Regions from separate parts of the Terribacillus sp. DMT04 genome, predicted to be linked through region 2. Evidence: riboswitches for the same ligand, from Rfam matches in the RefSeq annotation. Region 2 holds a riboswitch; the other holds the start of a gene.
The links. A riboswitch is a leader RNA that binds a small molecule or an ion and turns the genes downstream of it on or off. The one in region 2 is predicted to bind glycine.

Region 1: linked by a shared signal. The riboswitch ahead of KS242_RS16150 (amino acid permease) and the one ahead of gcvT (glycine cleavage system aminomethyltransferase GcvT) in region 2 are both predicted to bind glycine.

Annotation. Positions count from the first base shown of each region.
Region 1 is NZ_CP077639.1:3,137,014-3,147,774, reverse strand. Features, by position in the region: gene KS242_RS16165 (class I SAM-dependent methyltransferase) at 1-258, opposite strand, end outside; gene KS242_RS16160 (DUF2268 domain-containing putative Zn-dependent protease) at 398-1,162, shown strand; gene KS242_RS16155 (hypothetical protein) at 1,262-1,531, opposite strand; glycine riboswitch at 1,831-1,909, shown strand; gene KS242_RS16150 (amino acid permease) at 2,028-3,377, shown strand; gene KS242_RS16145 (hypothetical protein) at 3,504-3,812, opposite strand; gene KS242_RS16140 (CdaR family transcriptional regulator) at 4,011-5,120, shown strand; gene KS242_RS16135 (GntP family permease) at 5,246-6,514, shown strand; gene KS242_RS16130 (glycerate kinase) at 6,575-7,726, shown strand; gene KS242_RS16125 (MutS-related protein) at 7,778-8,680, opposite strand; gene KS242_RS16120 (ABC-three component system protein) at 9,708-10,761, shown strand, end outside.
Region 2 is NZ_CP077639.1:1,925,783-1,936,543, reverse strand. Features, by position in the region: gene KS242_RS10270 (LTA synthase family protein) at 1-373, shown strand, start outside; gene KS242_RS10265 (MBL fold metallo-hydrolase) at 543-1,220, shown strand; tRNA gene KS242_RS10260 (tRNA-Gln) at 1,258-1,328, opposite strand; gene KS242_RS10255 (hypothetical protein) at 1,365-1,733, opposite strand; gene comGF (competence type IV pilus minor pilin ComGF) at 1,708-2,118, opposite strand; gene KS242_RS10245 (Clp protease/crotonase-like domain-containing protein) at 2,102-2,425, opposite strand; gene KS242_RS10240 (type II secretion system protein) at 2,409-2,852, opposite strand; gene comGC (competence type IV pilus major pilin ComGC) at 2,836-3,147, opposite strand; gene KS242_RS10230 (type II secretion system F family protein) at 3,163-4,227, opposite strand; gene comGA (competence type IV pilus ATPase ComGA) at 4,127-5,182, opposite strand; gene KS242_RS10220 (YqzE family protein) at 5,375-5,542, shown strand; gene KS242_RS10215 (YqhG family protein) at 5,561-6,400, opposite strand; gene KS242_RS10210 (DEAD/DEAH box helicase) at 6,393-8,048, opposite strand; glycine riboswitch at 8,247-8,335, shown strand; gene gcvT (glycine cleavage system aminomethyltransferase GcvT) at 8,492-9,592, shown strand; gene gcvPA (aminomethyl-transferring glycine dehydrogenase subunit GcvPA) at 9,606-10,761, shown strand, end outside.

The sequences.
Region 1 (10,761 bases), 1.2 Mb from region 2:
AATTGGTAATTTCAATGTTGAAAATCTTTGTTGGGCTTTTTCTGCCATAATTTCGTTGCAGTCTAAAGCGTGCACACGGCAGCCGTAATGATGCGCGATGTAGGCGGAAGTTTGTCCTGTACCGCAGCCAACATCCAGAAGGGAGGTTTGTTTTGTGACCTTTTCCTCTGCTAAGAGCTGTTTCGTTAGCTTCAACCCTCCTGGATGTGCACCTCCAACACCAAATAATGCTAAAAAGTCTAGATAGGTATAATTCATAATAATAGCTCCTGCTTTCGTATGACATGCATGCAATATGCTATGAAGGCAGGGAGAATTTGTGCGTAAATCTTTCTTTCGCTGCATGCTCCGATGTGGCTTTTGCTGAATAAGCTAAGACAGAAGGAGGAGGACTTGAATGAGCGTGATAAGAACGGATGAATGGCTGGAAGATGCCTATCATGACCCGCTAACAATATGCGAGAAACTGGTAAAGCACTTTGAAGGTGCGTCTGCGGATGAGATATATCATCATTTTAAGCAGCATGGCATGTACCACCCATTGAAGAAGGATAAGATGGTGCCGGACAAAGCGGTGTGGGAGATTGTGCAGCATGATCAAGAATATCTGCAGGAAAAGTGGAGCGGACCGGATATACCTGTCTATATTTTTCCTTCAGATATAACAAATAAAGAGATCCAAACCCACTTTAACGGCAAGTCTGGCCTCGCATTTCGAGATAAGCTGTTTTTATTTATCTCAGCAAAGAACACAGAAGAGGAAATAAAAGCGATTTTTACCCATGAATACAATCATGTGTGCCGGTTGAATAACTTTGAGAAGTGTGAAGAGGAATACACGCTGCTGGATACTATCGTTTTAGAGGGATTGGCTGAAAATGCTGTCAGAGAAAGATTAGGAGAAGCATGTACTGCCAATTGGGTCTCCTTCTATTCGGATGAGGAGTTGGAAAAAACGTTAGCCACATATATTTTACCCAAGAAGCAGATCCTGCCTCAAAGTCGAGAGTATCAAAATATTTTGTATGGATTTCGCCGCTACCCAAAGATGCTCGGTTATTGTACAGGATATTACTTAGTAAAACGTTACATGGAAAAAAACAGCTTATCGAGTGAAGATTTGCTGTTCGTTGAGACTAGTGAAATTGTAGGTGAGAATTAGGACTGCATCGTGTTGGCTATTATCATGGAGATGCTGTGGGTATGATAGCGTCTGAATTAATAGCAATTGTTATACCCACATCTCCATGAGTGCAGAAGATTATATGAAGAATAGGGAAAGTAAAGCAATACCTGCAATTGCTCCTAATGCTACTCCCCAGCCACCGTAACCATAACCGCCGCCATAGCCGCCGAAACCGCCATAACCGAAACCGCCTAAATTCTTGGAGCGATTCATTGGCTGTAAATAAACATGATTGCGATCCACACGCTGAATGATTCCTCTATGCACTTTTCCATCATTACATCGAATTTCCACTGCTTTGCCTCTGTATCGCTGGCAAAGGGAATGATATTGTCCAACTGACATACTGTCACCTCCATATCTTTGTGAAGATACACGGTATTATATGTCCCATATGTATTATCGCGCGGTACAAATAACTTAGGGGATTCGTGGATTCTTGCCAAATGGCGGAGGGACGCCTTTGTTAGAAAATATGTAGTTGGAAGAACAGGGTAAATCATATGCAGTGTCAGGATTTCCCGTACGTTTTATCTGCAAGCAAGTTGACAAATGATCTTACAAACTTTAGAATTATCTACATTCAACAGAATCTAATAAACTTAATAAATAAAGCTATGAATGCTATGGGTCACACTATAGCAGGAGCAGCTTCTGGAGAGACCGCGATAACTGCGGCGCCGAAGGGTTCACAATCTCAGGCAAAAGGACAGAAGAGTATCGATATCTATTTGAGTTGTGCGGCGCATGCATAACCAATAGTATTTGTTATTCTTGTGATCAAGAGATTGGAGAGCCTCCAGTCTCTTTTTTTATTGGTTTGATTAAAGGGGAGTTAAAGTTGGCACAACAAGAATTAAAGCGGGACTTATCAAATAGACATGTGCAGCTGATTGCCATTGGCGGAACAATCGGGACGGGCTTATTTCTAGGTTCGGGTAAAGCGATACAGTTGGCCGGTCCTTCTATTATCTTTGCTTATTTAATCGTCGGTATCGCCCTATTTTTCGTGATGCGTGCGCTGGGAGAGCTGCTGTTATCAAAAGCAGGCTATTCATCGATAACAGATATTGCGGAAGACTATCTTGGTCCATGGGCATCGTTTGTAACCGGATGGACATACTGGTTTTGCTGGATAATGACAGCGATGGCGGATGTGATTGCTGTTGGGGTGTATGTGAATTATTGGTTTGATATCCCGCAATGGATTCCTGCACTTATTTGCGTCATTGTTTTGTTGGGATTGAATCTATTAACAGTGAAACTGTTCGGAGAATTGGAGTTTTGGTTTGCATTGATCAAGATTGTGACGATATTAGCACTGATTGGTATTGGTATTGTGTTAGTTATTATCGGCTTCCAAACAGATTCCGGAACTGTGTCGGTCACAAACCTGTGGGAACATGGCGGTCTGTTCCCGAATGGTATCTCTGGCTTCCTGCTCGCTTTCCAAATGGTTGTTTTCGCCTATGTTGGCGTAGAGCTAATTGGTGTATCGGCTGCTGAAACAGCTGATCCTGCTAAAAACATACCGTCAGCCATTAATAAAATTCCATTACGGATTTTATTCTTTTATGTCGGTGCGCTGCTTGTTCTATTAATGATCAACCCTTGGACAGAGCTGAACGCAGCGGAAAGTCCTTTCGTGAAGACCTTCAGCTTAGTCGGAATCCCGATTGCTGCCGGAATTATTAACTTTGTCGTGTTAACATCTGCTGCATCTGCCGGAAATAGCGGTATGTTCTCTACAAGCAGGACTTTATATAATCTTAGTAAGCAAGACCAAGGACCAGCTAGACTGGCTAAACTGAATGAAAAGCATGTTCCTGGCAATGCACTCTGGCTATCTGCTATTGTTATCTCAGTCGGAGCACTGCTAAGCAAACTCATCCCAGACCAAGCTTTTAGTATTGTAACAACCATTAGTGCAATCTGTTTTATCTGGGTATGGAGCATTATTCTGATTTGTCACATCAAATACAAGAAAACACGAAAAGACCTGCATCTTAAATCAACGTTCAAAGCACCACTCACACCGTTTGTGAATTACGTTGTGCTTGCTTTGTTTGCTGGTGTTCTTGTGATAATGGTGGTGGCAGATGAGACACGGCCAGCGCTGCTGCTGACGCCATTATGGTTTGTTTTGTTGTTTGGATTGTATTGGGGTAGGAATAGAAAAGGTTCCAATTAAAGCAAGAAGTAATACATGTGAATGGAAGTTTTACAAATGAAAGAAAACGGCCTCCAGGAGATGGAGGCTGTTTTGTGTATGTAGGGATATTTGAAAGCTTCTTTAAATCTGGCCTCATTCGGTTTGTTATAATGTAACGTTTATATTCTTAAGCTGTTTTGATAAAGCCTCGGGTTTTACTTTACCATGCAGCTGTCTGCCAGCAGGATAATGTAGAGGAATCAATAGCTTAGCTCCATCATCAATCCACTGTTTTCTGTATAACTTGTGTGTATCTTCTCTTTCCATATAAACATCCTCTTTTATCTTTACATCATCGTCCACGCCAAATTGAAAGAAACAGCAAGGACAAATATCGTATGATGCCTCATTGTATTCGTTGTAAGCAGGTTCGGGTAATCCTTCAAACCCACACACTGGACAAATATAACACATTTGATCACCTCTTCTTGATTTTCACTTATAATAAGTTACAACTCACTTGTGTCTTTTGTGTGTTGTTTGTTATATCCTGACAAGTAGTATTCATTTAATAGAGTATGATGTCATAGTCTGCTAGCATGCTAACTAATTAGCTTGTTTTGTCTTTTTTAAAATAATGTACGTAATTGGGCGGAAGGCAGGGAAAGAGGCATGCAATTTTTAACTTATGAATTGGCACAGGAAATAGTGGAGCGTACGATGAAGATATTAAATCAAAATATAAATGTAATGAATGATGAAGGAATCATCATAGGATCTGGTGATAAGGAGAGAATTAATCAGTTTCATGCTGGTGCACTTGTTGTCCTTGAGCAAGAAGAAAGTGTGGAGATAGATGATGCTAGTGTGGGGAGTATGGAGGGAGCAAGATCCGGGATTAATCTACCCATTCAGTTTCGTAACCAGATTGTTGGGGTGGTTGGAATTACGGGCGAGCCTGCGCAAATCCGTAATTATGCGGAGCTTGTAAAGATGGCGGCAGAGTTAGTGTTAGAGCAGTCTGTCTTGTTGGAGCGGGTACAATGGAGACAAAGGCTGCAAAGTGAGATTGTAAATCAGCTTATCTCTGAAGACAGTTTGGAGGAAGCGTTACTAAAAGAACGTGCAGGATTCCTGGGAATTAATTTGGAACATCCTAGAATTGCTGTTTATGTGAAGAAAACAGACCACTCAGACTTGTCCATGCAAAAACTAGTTCGGACAATACAATATGAAATTGGTAGAGCTGATTTAATGGGTGCTACATTTAATGATGAAATTGTTATTCTTAAAGCGGTGAACGAACCACAAGCAGAATTACCCTCTTTTTTGAAGCGATTGTCAAAAGTAACAGGAGGCAACGTTCTTATTGGATGTGGGGACTTGGCAGAATCCGTACAAGCATATAAAAAATCATTCTTCCGAGCAAAAAAAGCAACAATAGTAGGGGGTAAGCTGCATCCCGAAAGAAGCTCTTACAGCTATGAGGACTATCAGTTTGAAATACTGTTAACAAAAGCTGTTGAAGAGGAGGATTTATGTGCGTTTGCTTATTATCAGCAGCTATTAGATCAAGATAAGAAAGGAGAACTGGTTCAAACGCTTGAAGCGTATATTCGAGAGGGTGGAGAATTGAACAAGATTGCAGAAACGCTCTTTATCCATCGAAATACGTTGAGATACCGTCTTGAAAAAATAACAGAGTTAACAGGAAAAGACCTGCGACATGCAAAAGATTTGATGGAGCTATACATGGCAAAACTTGTGCATGATACCCGATAATTGTGCAAGCGCACAATTATCAAAGGGTTCCTATCTAAAATATCTATCGGTATGTACAATGCGCGCTCTTCAGAAAACGCTTACAATAAGAATACATAGATAAATGCAATCTAGGGGGAATCACCGTGGATATTACTGTAAGCGCTTTAGGAGCTGTTAGTGCCTTAATTATAGCAATTGTACTCATCTTGAAAAAAGTGCCGCCTGCATATGGCATGGTTGCCGGAGCTTTAATCGGCGGGCTGATTGGCGGCGTAAATATTACCGACACCGTTACGCTAATGATGGAGGGCGCAAAAGATATTATTCCAGCAGTGCTGCGAATTTTGGCCGCAGGGGTTTTAGCCGGGGTTCTTATAGAATCGGGAGCTGCATCCTCGATTGCCGAGACAATCGTCAAAAAAATGGGCGAAACACGTGCGCTTTTGGCTTTAGCTATTGCCACGATGATTTTAACAACGGTTGGGGTGTTCGTCGATGTAGCTGTTATTACAGTATCGCCAATTGCTTTGGCTATCGCCAAGCGTGCTAACTTATCCAAAACAGCCATCTTGCTAGCAATGGTTGGGGGCGGTAAGGCCGGAAATATTATGTCTCCGAACCCGAATGCAATTGCTGCTTCTGATGCTTTTGGTGTGCCGCTTACTTCTGTAATGGCTGCCGGAATTATACCAGCTATATTCGGCTTGGCAGTTACGTATCTGCTAGCGAAGAAGCTTGTCAGCAAGGGCTCTGCAGTAGTAAGTCAGGATGTGGAGATGACGGACAACACAAAACTGCCGGTATTTATCACTGCATTGATTGCACCGCTAGTTACAATCATCTTACTCGCATTGCGGCCATTATTTGATATCAATATTGATCCGATGATTGCGCTGCCTGTTGGAGGAATCATCGGCGCAATTGCAATGAAGAAGACGAAGAAAATAAATGAGTATGCTATTTCAGGTTTGAACAAGATGTCTGGGGTAGCCATCATGTTATTGGGTACTGGAACGTTGGCAGGAATCATTGCTAATTCTGGCTTGAAAGATGTGCTCATAAATACGTTAAATGCTACAGGTATGCCTGCATACTTACTGGCGCCTATGTCAGGGATTTTCATGTCAGCAGCCACTGCATCCACAACCGCTGGTACAGCCGTAGCAAGCAGCGTTTTCAGCAGCACCATTTTAGGATTGGGTGTATCCGCGCTGGGAGGAGCTGCAATGATTCATGCTGGAGCAACCGTTTTAGATCACATGCCGCACGGTAGCTTTTTCCACGCTACAGCCGGTAGTGTCAATATGGGTATTAAAGAACGTTTGAAACTAATGCCATACGAGTCCTTAGTCGGTCTAACACTGGCGATTGTTTCAACACTTATATTTGGTGTCTTGCAGCTCTTTGGTTAAAAAGTTTTGCCCCCGTGGTTGATGGAAACGTTAAATCTAATAGAAGGTAGATGGAAAACGATGAAAATTGTAATTGCTCCAGACTCGTATAAAGAAAGTTTATCTGCGCTTGAGGCTGCCAATGCAATTGAGCGAGGTTTCAAACAAGTTCTTCCAGATGCTGCGTACCACAAAATGCCGATGGCGGATGGCGGCGAAGGAACGGTCCAGTCCCTTGTCGATGCTACAAACGGAAAGATTGTGGAGCGACATGTGACAGGTCCTTTAGGTGATTATGTTAAAGCGTTCTTTGGACTAATTGGAGATGGGAAAACAGCTGTTATTGAAATGGCTGCTGCATCTGGATTGCATCTCGTTCCTGTGGAAAGCAGAAATCCGCTTGTTACTTCTACAAGAGGGACAGGTGAATTAATAGCAGCGGCACTTGATTTGGGTGTAGAGCATATTATTATTGGCATTGGCGGCAGCGCGACAAATGATGCTGGAGCCGGGATGGTGCAAGCTTTAGGTGGAAAACTGCTCGACAAAAACGGTAACGATATTGGTGATGGGGGCGGAGCGCTAAATAAGATAGCGGCGATAGATTTGGACAGACTTGATGATAGATTGCAAGATGTTCAAATTGAAGTAGCGTGTGACGTGGATAATCCATTAACAGGACCAAGAGGCGCTTCCGCTATTTTTGGACCTCAAAAGGGTGCTACGCCTGAAATGGTTGATTTGCTGGATAAAAATCTCACTCACTTTGCTGATATTGCAGAAAAAGCAGTGGGGAGGTCGTTTCGCGATATAGAAGGGGCTGGCGCTGCTGGAGGTTTAGGTGCAAGTCTGCTGGCTTTCCTTCATGCAGATTTAAAAAGAGGAATCGAAATCGTTTTGGAAGCCGTCAACTTTGAAGATGTAGTCAAAGATGCAGATTTAGTAATTACAGGTGAGGGGCGGATTGATAGCCAAACAATCTATGGCAAAACCCCAATCGGCGTAGCAAAAGCAGCAAAAAAATATGGTGTACCTGTTATTGGGCTTGCTGGTTCACTATCTGAAGATGCAGACGTCGTACACGATCATGGAATTGATGCGCTTTTCAGTATCGTACCAGGTGTGGTATCACTTCCAGAGGCGTTTGAACACGCGTCAGAATACATGGAAAGAACAGCAAGGAATATAGCAGCTTCTATGAAAGCTGTGCAGTATGGAAGTATGGTTAAGTAAATCTACTACAAACGAAAAACCTCTATCCCGTTTTGGGTAGAGGTTTTTCGTTTACTCAATCAGTTGTTTCGTATTACGCAATGCGTCATCATACACTTTCTTTGGAAACCCAGTAATTCGCAGTAGCTCAATCGCATTACGTGTATCAGAAGGACCGTGTTTTAGTAAATAATCAAATACCACTTCATTATCCACTATCTGTTCACTAAAGTGGTAGTTCTCATACAAAGATGCTAATTTATCGGTAAGTTCAATATCATGCGTGGCTGCTATAATTTTCGTATACTCATAAACGCTAAAATAAGTTAAGACTGACACAGCAGCTGCAATTCTTTCAATTGTATTTGTCCCTTTAAATATTTCATCGACAAATAAATACATATGTACTGATTTATCTCGATTCCTTGTATCAAAAATCCTCTTTAAAGCAGAAACTTCACTCAAAAAGTAGCTCTGTCCTTTTTCAATATCATCAGCCATCGCCATGGAAGAAAATACAATACCTTTGGTTAATGTGATCTCCTTGCTGGTACTCGTATGTAATGCCTGCGATAAAATGATATTAAGCGCGATTGTTTTAATAAATGTAGATTTGCCGGAAGCGTTAGAGCCAGTTAGAAGTATATGATTTTCAAAATTAAAATCGTTTCCTACTGGTTTGCTTAGCAGAGGATGGTAAGCTCCTTTAATCGTTAAATTTCTGTTATTCGCATATTTTGGCAAGCAGTAATACGGCAGTGTTTTCCGCCATAAAGCAGTAGAATAGCAGCAGTCTATTTCCCCAATTTTCTTCCATGCTTTCTCGTAGATAGCAGTATTATTATTCAAGAGATGAATGATGTAATGAAACACAAAGTAATCAATAAGGAATATAGATTTTAGTAGTGTAAACAGCTGATGCAGAAACGCTGTATTACCATTAAGTTTGGCCATCTTTCTGGAGGCGATGATCACGTTCAAGCAGTAAAAAAGACTCTCGAATTCTTCTTCCCTTTTGGAACGAGTACTGAAGAAAAGGAAGGAGTTGACTAGTGTGCTTAGTAAGAAAATAAATAAGCCGACTGGCAAAGAGATAAACAGACATGTTAGCCCGACCAAAGGCATTGCGCCAAGTAGGTAATAGAACGGCTTCAACTTATAATTAGGTATTCCGAACATATACTTGGATGAATTTGCATAAGTTGATCTTCCTAATCCAGATAGAATGAAGGATAATTGTGAATATATAAATAATATCCTTAAATACTTTCTCCATATTCAAATCATTCCACGAAATATCGTCTACGCAGAAATAATCCGGCTTTTTGCTGTTTAGATAAAAATTCTAAAATGTCTTATGATAGTTTGTGAAATTATCTAATATAATACTTCTATCCTATAGCGTTAAGATAGATGTTCTTCTTTTGTAGGCATAATACATATTTAAAAGAACCGCTACTCCGACAGCAGCGATGATCACGTAAAGATAAATCATAGCTTCCTCCTAAATCTGTTATGTAAGTCTAATAAATAAAATATCTGTGGTAATAAGGGGGGAAGCTCTGTTCTATACATGGGGTCTTATGTAATAATTGTAATATAATGTGGTTTATAAGAACAGAAATGGCATAATGATAAAACACGGTGGATAACGAAATGTAACAACAGAAAACATGGAGGATTGATTATACTAGACATATAGAAGTGTAAGAATGTAGAAGTACAATCAAAGATGGCTGTTTAATTTTTCCCCTTATTCATACAGGTTAATTGAGTTAAACTGCTCGAGGTTGGTCTTAATTGACCATATCTCAATATAACAAACATAGGAATATTTTAATGTAGGTATAGACTAAGTTTTTAGTCTCGTAATGTCTCTAGAACATTCTGCACTATAAAGGGAGAATATTCTGGTCTATTGTAGCATCCTTATCGTTTGTATAATGGGTTAACCTAGAAAGTAAAATTTGTCATTAGATTAATATAGGCGGGTGATAATAGCGTGAAGGCTACTCCAAGTCCAATTTCAACAGGAGCAGGCGGTTCTACATTTGAACATAAAGTTCAAACAGAATTTGTGTGTCTTATGATAAGTAATGGGAAGGTTTGTATTGAAAGATTTGAAGAAGGTTATACGATTGATAATATCTCTTTTCAAGCTAGGTATAAAGGTGTCCAAACTGATGACATGCTACTTACATTTAAGCCAAATGAAGGGGTGACCAGTAAGATCTTTGCACAAATGAAAAATACAATTAGATTATCTGATTATAATCTATTTAGAGAAGTAATAAAGGGGTTTTGGGATGACTTTGATAATCCCGCTATCTTTAATAGACATAATGATGTATTCGCAATCATAATGGGGAGACCTACAAATGTCAGTACTTTCACCAATATAACTCAATTATTAGATTGGGCCCGAACAAGTTCAGATTACAACGATTTTCTCTTGAAAATAAAGGCATATAAGCAGATGTCTGATAGTTTTAATATGCTCAAGACTGTGACAGAGGCAGCTAAGGCTGACAGTTTATCCGATAATGAATTATGGGAGTTTCTTAAATGCCTTTATTTAATTGATTACGACTACAATAGTGATACAAGTCGTGATAAGAGAAATATTATTCAACAATTAGAAAATGCTAGTAGAAAGGTAGGGGGGGCAGAAAGTGGAGCAAGTGTATGGAATAAGCTGTTTGCGATGGTTACTGATAGTAATTTCAAAGCAGGAACTATAACAACTGATTTTGTTTTTAGAAAGTACCCTTCACTTATTGCATGGTTTGATAGAACTATAATTAACATTAATCCTGTTAAGTACAAATTGGACAACTATAGAATTGGAATGTCAAGAACTATAGCTTCCAGTTCTAGTATTATCGATGAAGATATTAGGACAATGTTACTTGATTCAATGGAAGAAGTATATCAAAAACTAATAACATTAGGTATTGAAGAACTCAAGGGCTTCTTGGAAAAATATCAACACCCTAGAGATAGTACGTCTAACCTCAATATAAGTGGTATAGGTGAGTTATTTGAGATTCTGACCT
Region 2 (10,761 bases):
AGCCGGACAAATAGATGTGAAGCCAACAATTCTTAGCTTATTAGGAATTGAAGCAGAGCATGATATACAGTTTGGAAATGATTTGTTCACGGAAGATCGAAAAGAATACACAGCGCTGCGAAATGGTGACTTTATTAGTGAAGACTACGTGTACACCAATGATATGTGCTACGACCGTCAGACTGGTGAACCAGCAGATGAATTAGAAGGGGAAGAAGCTGAGCTTTCCGGGGAAACAGGAGAACAGATAGAAAGTGTCTGTGAGCCAATTCAGGAACAGGTGACAAAAGAGCTTAATTACTCTGACCGGATCATTTATGGAGATTTACTGCGCTTCTATGATTTTGAAAAAGGAAAAGAGAAAACAAACTAAAAGGATCGCTGCCTCGTGCAGCGATCCTTTTAGTTTGGTGGGGGTTTTGTATTCTTCGCCTTTAAATACTTTAACATTCAAGTATTACGTTGAAATCAGTTATTGTTTCACAATGGGCAAATTTGCTGGTTTCCTGCTATACTGATAAGGAAAAGTTTGGCATGCTTCCATGGTTGCTTGCCGAGTCTTTTCAGAAGATTCCAAATGGAAAGGAGCTGGCGAAAAAATGCAAATACATACATTAAGTCTAGGACCCATGGGGACAAATTGTTACATAGTAGAAGCGAAGAATGAGTGCCTTATCGTCGACCCAGGTGGAGACAGCGTGAAATTAATCGAGTGGATTAAACAGAAGGAATTGCGTCCACAGGCAATCTTGCTGACACATGCTCATTTTGATCATATTGGTGCAGTAGATGATGTCCGAGATGTTTATCATATCCCGGTATATCTGCATGAGGAAGAAGCAGATTGGCTTGGAGATCCCGGTAAAAATGGATCAAAGATGTTTCCTGTTAAGCAAATTACGGCAAGAGATTGTGATGAAACATGGAAGCTTGGCGATATGCAGGTTGATCATTTTCATTTTGAAGTTCGTCATACGCCAGGACATTCACCTGGCAGTGTCTCTCTCGTATTCCATAAAGAAGGATGTGCTATCGTGGGGGATGCTTTATTCCAACGCGGGATTGGTCGTACCGATTTGTACCGCGGTGATTTACCTACGCTAATGACTAGCATTACTGAACAGCTTTTGACGCTGCCGGAAGATACTGTCGTTTACCCAGGTCATGGGCCGACAACAACAATAGGCGAAGAAAAAGCAAAAAATCCATTTTTAACATAAGAAAAGATCCTGCACAAACTGGTGCAGGATCTTTTTACTGGGCTAGCTGGATTCGAACCAACGATAACGAGACCAAAACCCGCTGCCTTACCACTTGGCTATAGCCCATCAGTACATCTATTATTGTGTACAATGCTGGACGAATTATACATCAGCTGGATATATTTTTGTAAATTCGAGGGGTTCAGCATTTTTATCTGCTTGTACAACATACATAACGAGTATTTGCTGCTCTTTTTTGTTGGCTGTAATCAATGCAGTTACTGCTTGATTAGTAATTGTCCATTTTTCTTCGTCTGCATCCAAATGAGGGAGATAGTGCTGTTCAACGGTTTGCACTGCAATGGAGATAGCTTGCTCCAATCTGTATTGTTCAAATAACAGGTCGGTTGATTTGACATTGGTTTGAAGCAGCAAGGTGCCTGAAGTAAGCAGCAAAAGAAAGAATGCAGTAACAAATAGCAGAAATGGATGCAGAAACCCCCTTTCATTGAATAGAAAGTCGTTTTTCATATAATTCATCCTTATTTGCTTTAATGGTTATGACAATAGTGTCACCATGCTGCATGACCTTCCAATCCTTTATACGGTGCAGATAAACTTCGTGTCCTTTGCCATTCACTTGCCTGCGAATCATATTTTTATATTTCTCGAAGACCGCTGTTTGCCCTTGCTGGTTTTGAATATATAATTTACCATCTTCTGCTTTTATATTACTTCCTTTATAAATCTCCAGGGAGATAAAGTACAGGCCTTGTCTTATTGATACAGCCTCTGCGTTAGGTTCGTGCTTTAAAGGAGTCAATAGGAGCGGAAGTGAGGAAACAATTAAAACAAGAACCCCTAAGCTAATCAATGCTTCTAATAACGTAAACCCTTTATCATTCGAGATACCCATATAAGCAGCGCCTCTCATTACGTTCTTTTGCCGTTATCTCCATACAACCTTTTTTTAGGCCATCTTCGTTTGTAAAGCGGAGAGAAATAGTAAAATCATCTTCAATTATTTCTTGATTGTTTGGACTGTTTTTTGCTAATTCATTTTGAAGTAAACTGTAATAGTAGGAACGCTTTTCCTGTAGATGCAGCTCTTTTTTATAATCCAACAGTAAAGGCAGCAGCAAGGTACATAAAACAATGAATATTGCGAACGCAATCAAACTCTCCAACATAAGGAAGCCTGCTTGATCAAATTTCTTCTTCATAATAGCCTCGTGCTTTCCCGAGTGGAAAAATAAGCATCTCTGTTCCGTTTGGTGTATCCATTAAAAAACTGCCTGCTAAATGTATCGAACCATATTTACTGAATGAAAAATTACCAGCGTGTGTGTAGGTGCGAATGCGAATGTTATCAGGTATAGGATGTACCAAGATATTTTTCTCGTCTCGGGCAGAGTAGATTTCATATCTGTCTTTTTCCAAGTAAAGTTTTGCGGAGTGATCGAACTGGTTATATTGCTGGAGAAACAATAAATCTTGTTCAAACTGCTTTTTAAATTGCTTCACTTCTGCCTCCTCTAGCAAATGCTGGTTTACACCTGCACCAATTGCAATCAAGAGAGAAGCAAGTCCGAGGACAATGGTTAATTCTAGTAAACTGAATCCTTGTTCTTCTTTAGGAAGTTGGCACATCAATTAAAGAAACCTCACCGGCAGAGCTGATTGTGAGCTGACGCTTGCCGCCTTGACACGTACTTTCAGTCAAGTAACCGTCTTCTAACTGAGAAATAGATGTCGGTGCTGTGCCATGGTCAATCCGATATGTTTCAACTTGGCTTTCGGCTAATTTTACAAGGGCTTCACAGCCTTCTGATTGCACGTGTTCATTTTTATCGGCTAAATTGGGAACAATTAGAATCATCAGCACAGAAATGACTAGCAGGACAATAAGCATTTCAATTAAAGTAAATCCTTTTTCATTCTTCATGATTATCCCTCGCTTCTATAATGTATGAACCATTTGAAACATCGGAAGCAGCAGTGACAAATAAACAATAATAATACATAGAGCCATAATACAAAGCAGTGCAGGTTGAAGAAGGTGTAGGACCGTTTTCATATTCTCTTCCATTTTAGAAGTCGTAATTTCGGCATACATAAGTAAATCTTCTGCTTGGGAATCAACATCTTCTTGCGTGCGCAAAATATTCTGAAGCTGTGCATCCAGAAGCGGGTAAGCAGGAAGGCATTCGGTTAGCGTATGACCGGAGGTGAGCTGATGAAGTAAGGAACTGCAATACAATTGGAGGATATCATGATAATGCTGCTTACTTAGCAGCTGCAGACTTTCGTAAAAAGATAGACCTGCGGTGAGAAGGTTGCCTAGCTGAATAGCAAATTGAAAACTAGTTTGTGTGCGAAAAATCCGGCTTATCAGAGGAAGCTTTTCCAAATATGGACGTTTCTTTGCGGCCGTCCAGTTTCTTCGGATGTACCTTTGAAATAGGAAGGAACAAACAGCAGCAATTGCGAGAAGAAGACTTCCAATGAGCAGCAAATTGACAAGACCAGAGAAGAAACGCAGAAGATCTGCTGACTCAGCTGAGTAAGTAAAGAGGTTAAGAAAAGAAGGGTAAACATATAGCTTCACAAATAGCAGCAGCATAAAGATACTGGCCAGCAGAAACAGTGGATAACGGGTAACCTTCTTAAACTTGTTCAACTGCTGCATTTGTTTTTGTAAGGTACCGTAACTCCTGGCAAGGGCTTCTTCCAGATTGCCATCATGATGTGCAACGTATAGATGAATAACAATGACTTCCGAGAAGCGGGCGAAAGAAAAAGCTTCATCCAGTCTCATCCCTTGCTGCAGTCCCGCTTGCAGCTTTTTGGTAACAGCTTGCCATTGCGGCTGCCAGTGGAGAAAATCCAGCGAACGCGCCATATCATATCCTCGTGTTCGCAGCCTATGGAGCTGCTTTAGAAACTGTATTTGCTGCTCCGTAGATAGAAGCTTGTCTGTCTTTTTGATTGTGATCCATTTCTTCTTTAACGAAACCGTATGCATAGGCTTTCCTCCTAAGTTCAGCGAAAGTCAGGAAAGAAGACGTTGAACGCTGTAGCAGGCAATGTATTTGCTGGGCATTTGCTAGTTCCATAATAGCGGCACGAGACTGATACGGCTGCTGAATCGAAAGTAACTCCAGTGAGGCAACACCAATTAGCGTGTGCTGGAGATCTGCCATCGGAATTCCCATTTCTTGCAAACGATGAATAGCGCCTGCTGCATTTCGTGCATGCAAGGTGCTGATGACGAGATGGCCGGTGCGTGCTGTTTCAAAAGCAAAGCTGGCGGTAGATTCATCTCTTATTTCGCCAATCATTAACACATCTGGATCATGGCGAAGTGCTGCTTTCAATCCTGCTTGGTACGTGAGTCCAGCTTTCTCATTCACCTGTACTTGCAGTAAATTGTCCATCTTTTTCTCGATAGGGTCTTCTAACGTAATGGCTTGGCATGCTTTGCTGCGAAGCAGATCTTGGAGAATAGCATACATCGTTGTTGTTTTACCGCTGCCAGTTGGCCCAGTAAACAATATAATGCCTGTCCGCTCCGTTAATAGATGCCGCAGTAACTGCAATTGAAATGGAAAAAGGAAAAGTTTTTCTAGCATGGGGGCATCACTTTGAGGCAGAATGCGAATGGCTAAGCTTTCTAACTGTTTTAGGGGCAAGGTAGATAATCGAAGTGAATAGTGCTGCTGGCCTTTATACGTAAATGGCATCGCTCCATCCTGGGGTTTTTGCATTTCTCCAATATCCATGCCGCTAATAAATTTGTAATAAGCAATCAGCTTTCGAAATGTTAACGTAGAGATGCGGTTTGCAAGAACTCTTTTTCCGTGAATCCGCATGTAAACATTTGTTTCATTGGTATCTGGTGTGAAATGAATATCAGATGCTTGCTGCTCAATTGCTTTTTCCATTAAACTTTCTGCAATCACGGAAGGACTTTCCTGCATGAGCATCACCTCCTTTGAGCATACAATACTCGAAAGACAATAAGTTTGTCACCTTATGAAATGAACCGTTTCTATGGTACTCGCATGGTAAAAATGTTAATTTTAATAACAAAACATGCCGTTTTACCATTCTGGTATAGAGGAGAACGAAATTGGTTACCCTACAAGTAAAAGTAAGAAGGGGTACTGTCTATGTCTTCGAATGATTACTTCCGATTCGTGACCCAGGAACTGGTGAAAAAAATGGATACACCAAAACCTGAAAAGAAGCTAAAAGAAAAGGAAAAACATCAGCTGCACGGAAAGTGGTTCGGTGTCTTGCCGTTCGCATTTAAACTATTATTCCGTCGCAAAAAGTAAGAGGCCCGAACGCTACGTTCAGGCCTCTTTCCTTTGAAGCAGCTGCCGGGTTGTATCTTCTGATAAGTAAAAGATGCCGGCATTAATCGTTTCGATGTGGATGGTAGGCGTTAGCCGCCGGCTTAAGGCTGCTAGCTCGTTATCGTATAAAGCTGCTCGTTCTTGCCGAATTTCCTCATCCTGTTCTTCTTGGCTGCTTGGATCAAAAAAGTGGGCTAATAAACTTTTTTCTTGTTCGAGTACGCTAGTCGTTTCCGTCACCCAGTCTGTGTCAAGTGTATCCAAATACGCTTGCATGTAGCTGCTGATCCGCTGGTAGCCGCTCGGGTAGCGGATAATAGGGGATAAGCAGTAGCAATGATCACTAATCTGCTGCTTGAAATCTACCTCTGTAAAGTTTTCCATTGCATTGGTCATGAATTGCCCGTTTAAGAGCTGCAAACCGACAGAGTGCGTTTCCGTTCGTTTGCGTTTACCGGAAAAATGCACACTCATGTTGCGGATTAGCCATGGATATAAAGCGGTCCTGGAATTGGTGTCTAGTTTCTCATAAAGCCGGGCCACTTGAGCAGAAGAGCGAATAAGACGAAAAATTTGATGCAGACGTGGACTGCCAAAATGGATTTGCTCTGCTTTTTCGGCTGTCTGTTCTGGATCCGTTAGCAGAGTGAGCTCCATTGGCTCGCCTTCTTGTCCGAGCTTCTTTTTATAACGCCAATAAAAGGGGCGGTTCATCAATTCTTCATCCAGTGCAGGTGTAAGCTGAATGCGAAGCAAACCGTCGTTTTCCTCTAACAGCTGACAGCCATTTGAGACAAAGAACTTGCGCAGGAATTGATGCAGTATATGTCTATCCATGCATTTTACTCCTTTCGAGCTGCTCGCCAGTTTCGCTGATCACGGCAGTCAGATTATCAAGCTTCACTTTGATTTCGCCGTCTGACCTGGAATCAGCGAAAATACGTTTGATTTCTTTTTCCATATCCGACACTTGCAGTTCGGCAAGAATGTGGTCTAGATTGCCAATAACTCGTTCAAATAGATTGATCTTTTTATATAACAATTCAAGAATATGTGCTTCTAATGTATCTCGCACAGCAAAGTTATAGATTTGGACGTCATTTGCTTGGCCAAAACGGTGGATTCGTCCAATGCGCTGTTCCAGCCGCATCGGATTCCATGGCAAATCATAGTTAATCATATTGCTGCAAAATTGCAAGTTGATTCCTTCGCCGCCAGCTTCAGTAGCAATTAATACTTGAGCATGTTTCTCAAACAATTCGCGCATCCAATCTTTTTTACCTGCTTTAAAACCGCCGCGGAACGGAACGGAAGAGATGTCATGCTGCTTTAACATCCATTGCAGATAAAACTGCGAAGCGCGATATTCGGTGAAGATGATAAACTTTTCTCCCGCCGGTGCTGCTTTAATGAGTTCAATCACTTTCAATGCTTTGCTGTGATGAGGCAGTTTTTCAATAGCTTGCATGAGTGGAAGATACACATCGCTTGATTGCGGATTCTCCTCAACCATTTTCTTCATCGACAGATAAGCTGCTTCTCTGGAACTGCATAGTTCACGAAGCAAAGTGATTCTAGCGAAAGTGGCAGCGGCGCTAGTAGTGTCTTGCATCGTATCGTAAACGTCTCTTTCTGCATCTTCAAAATCAATCCAAACGGTCTCAACTTTCCGTTTCGTCCACTGAAGCCCTGTGTCATCGCGGCGATTGCGGACCATCACTTTACGAATCAGCTCTTTTAAATAATGATGCTGCTCTAAATCATTGCGGTCGTCTCCGTATGTATCTTTGAATTGTTTGTAACTGCCTAAGTAACCAGGCTTCAAAAGAGATACAAGGTTATAAATATCGCTAAGCTTATTTTGTACAGGTGTAGCGGTAAGAAGCAGGCAATATTTCTTTTTTAGTGATTGAATAAAGCTATAATTCTTTGTTCGGCTGTTTTTCAATTTATGTGCTTCATCAATCAGTACAAAATCATAATCTTGTTGCAGAATGATTTCCCTGTGCGGCGTACGTTTTGCTAAATCAATGGAAGAGACAATCACATCATAATGTTCCCAGACATATTGCTTGCGCTGTGAAGCAGCAGGAATATGGAATTTGCTGTTCAGCTCATTTACCCACTGATTAACAAGCGATGCAGGAACGAGTAATAGAACCTTTTTTACCAAACCGCGAATCATCAATTCCTTTAACACAAGTCCGGCTTCAATTGTCTTTCCAAGACCAACTTCGTCCGCCAGGATTGCGCGGCCATTCATGTCTTCTACAACCCGTCGGCTTGCTTCCAGCTGATGGGGGTGAAAGGTCATATGGGGAAGATAGCCAGGTGCGACTAAACCGGTAAATGTATCAATATTCGTTGCTTTAGCAGCTGTGTAGGCCATTTGGAAATGTTCCCATGACACTGTTTCTGCTTCTTGCTGTACAATATCATGCATCTTTTCGATGAATAATTGATCATCTTTTACATGCGTCTGCATAATGGTTTCATCTCCTTATTCTTCGGAGTTTCAGAGGAAAAACTATAAAAAGATCGACACTTTCCCAAAATGTTGTGTTATAATGATGCTGAAACCAAACATTATTCAATAAATTTATTAGAATGTTTGGATTTTGCTTTTTTAATAAGTTGATTGTCTGTTAGTATGCCCGCGTTTTCCTAATTTCATAAATCGCGAGTGAATGTTGGAGGAGAGACCGCGTTTATGCGGCGCCGAAGGAGCAAATATTGAGTGAATCTCTCAGGCAAAAGAACTCCAGCACGACGCAACTCTGGAGAGTGCTTCCGCGGAAGCCACCCAAGAAGCAATTATCGTCTCTTGACGACTAAGAAACTTTCTGGTAAATGGACAGAGCCCCTCAAGCAGTATTTGAGATGGGCTCTGTTTTTATGTTGCGAGGTACATAAGAGAGGAGAAGGATGATGAGTGAGTTGAAAAGAACACCAATTTATCCTGCCTATCAGGCAAACAGCAAGACAATTGATTTTGGCGGTTGGGATCTGCCTGTTCAGTTCAGCGGCATCCAAGAAGAGCACCATGCAGTTCGCAAAACAGCTGGCTTATTCGATGTATCTCACATGGGTGAAATACTTGTTCATGGACCGAATAGCAAGGACTTCTTGCAATATGTTTTGACGAATAATATCGAACTGCTCGTTCCAAATAAAGCACAATACAGTATGATGTGCTATGAAAATGGCGGTACGGTGGATGATCTGATTGTATATATGCTGGACGAAAATCAGTATTTGCTAGTCGTGAACGCTGCAAACACAGAAAAGGATTACCAATGGCTGCTTTCGCATAAGCGTGATGGCGTAGAGATTGAAAACCAATCAGCAGCTTATATGCAAGTTGCTTTACAAGGACCACATGCGGAGAAGATTTTGCAGCAGCTTACGGATGAGAAATTATCGGAAATTTCATTTTTCCGTTTTGCTTATCCAGTTCAGCTAACTGGTGTCGAGGGAGAATTTTTGATTTCCCGTACCGGTTACACAGGTGAAGATGGCTTTGAAATTTATGGACCGGCTTCTAGCGGCCAGGCTGTCTGGGAAAAGTTGCTGGAGGCGGGAACGGCGTTTGGTCTTAGCCCAGTAGGTTTGGGAGCCAGAGATACACTTCGCTTTGAAGCAAATTTACCTTTGTATGGAAACGAACTGACAAAGGATATTTCGCCAATTGAAGCAGGTATTGGGTTTGCTGTGAAAACGAACATCGACGCTGACTTTATTGGCAAGGCAGTCTTAAAAGAGCAAAAAGAGAACGGAACAGCAAGAAAGCTTGTAGGCATTGAGATGTTGGATAAAGGAATACCGCGTCATGGCTATCCAATTTATGCCGGCGAAGAACAAATAGGTCACGTAACTACAGGAACCAAGTCACCAACGCTGGATAAATCGATCGGACTGGCGCTGTTACGTACCGATGCAGCCAAAGGAGGTGACATCGTCAACGTGCAGATTAGAAAGAAACGGCTGCAAGCCAAGGTTGTTACACTACCATTTTATAAGCGGACATAGGGGGATATTAGCCATGGATTTCAGATACTTACCGATGACAGAGCAAGATAAGAAAGACATGCTGCAAACGATAGGTGTAATGGATACCGAAGCGCTTTTTGCAGATATTCCAGATGCAGTACGGCTTAAGAAGCCCCTTCAGATTAAGGAGCCAAAAAGTGAAGGCGAATTAAAAGCAGAACTTGCCATACTGGCCAATCAAAATGTGACGATGAAAACACATGCATCCTTCTTAGGTGCGGGCGTGTATGATCATTACATTCCTTCCATCGTCGATCACGTCATTTCCAGGTCGGAGTTTTATACAGCTTATACACCGTACCAGCCGGAAATATCGCAAGGCGAACTTCAAGCTATCTTTGAGTTCCAAACGATGATTGCCGAACTGACAGGAATGGATGTGGCGAACAGCTCGATGTATGATGGCGGAACGGCACTTGCAGAAGCTGCAACATTAAGTGCTGGTCACACCAAAAAGAAAAAGATTATCGTATCGGAAGCCGTCCACCCGGAATCGCGACAGGTAATTGATTCTTACTGCAGAGGGCAGCACTTGGAAGTAGTCACAATTCCGCATCAAGACGGTGTAACAGATTTAGAAGCACTGCAAGAAGCTATCGATGAGGAAACTGCGAGTGTCATTGTGCAGTATCCGAACTTTTTCGGCCAAGTAGAAGCACTAGCGGACATTCGTACGATGCTTGATACACAGCCGAAAGCAATGATGGTTGTTTCCAGCAATCCGCTAGCACTAGGCTTCTTAACACCACCAGGTAATTTCGGAGCTGATATCGTTGTAGGTGATACTCAAGTGTTTGGTATACCCGCACAATTCGGCGGGCCGCATTGCGGTTATTTTGCCAGCTCAGCTAAATTGATGCGAAAGCTGCCTGGACGACTGGTCGGACAAACAAAGGATGAAGAAGGAAGGCGCGGATTCGTCTTGACGCTGCAAGCACGTGAACAGCATATCCGCCGAGACAAGGCAACATCCAATATTTGTTCCAACCAAGCGCTGAATGCTTTGGCTTCTTCTGTGGCAATGAGCGCATTAGGGAAACAGGGCTTAGCTGATATGGCTTACTTAAATGTACAAAAAGCGCAATACATGAAAAAGCAGCTTGAAGCACACGGGCTGGAAATTGTGTTTCACCATAGCTTTTTCAACG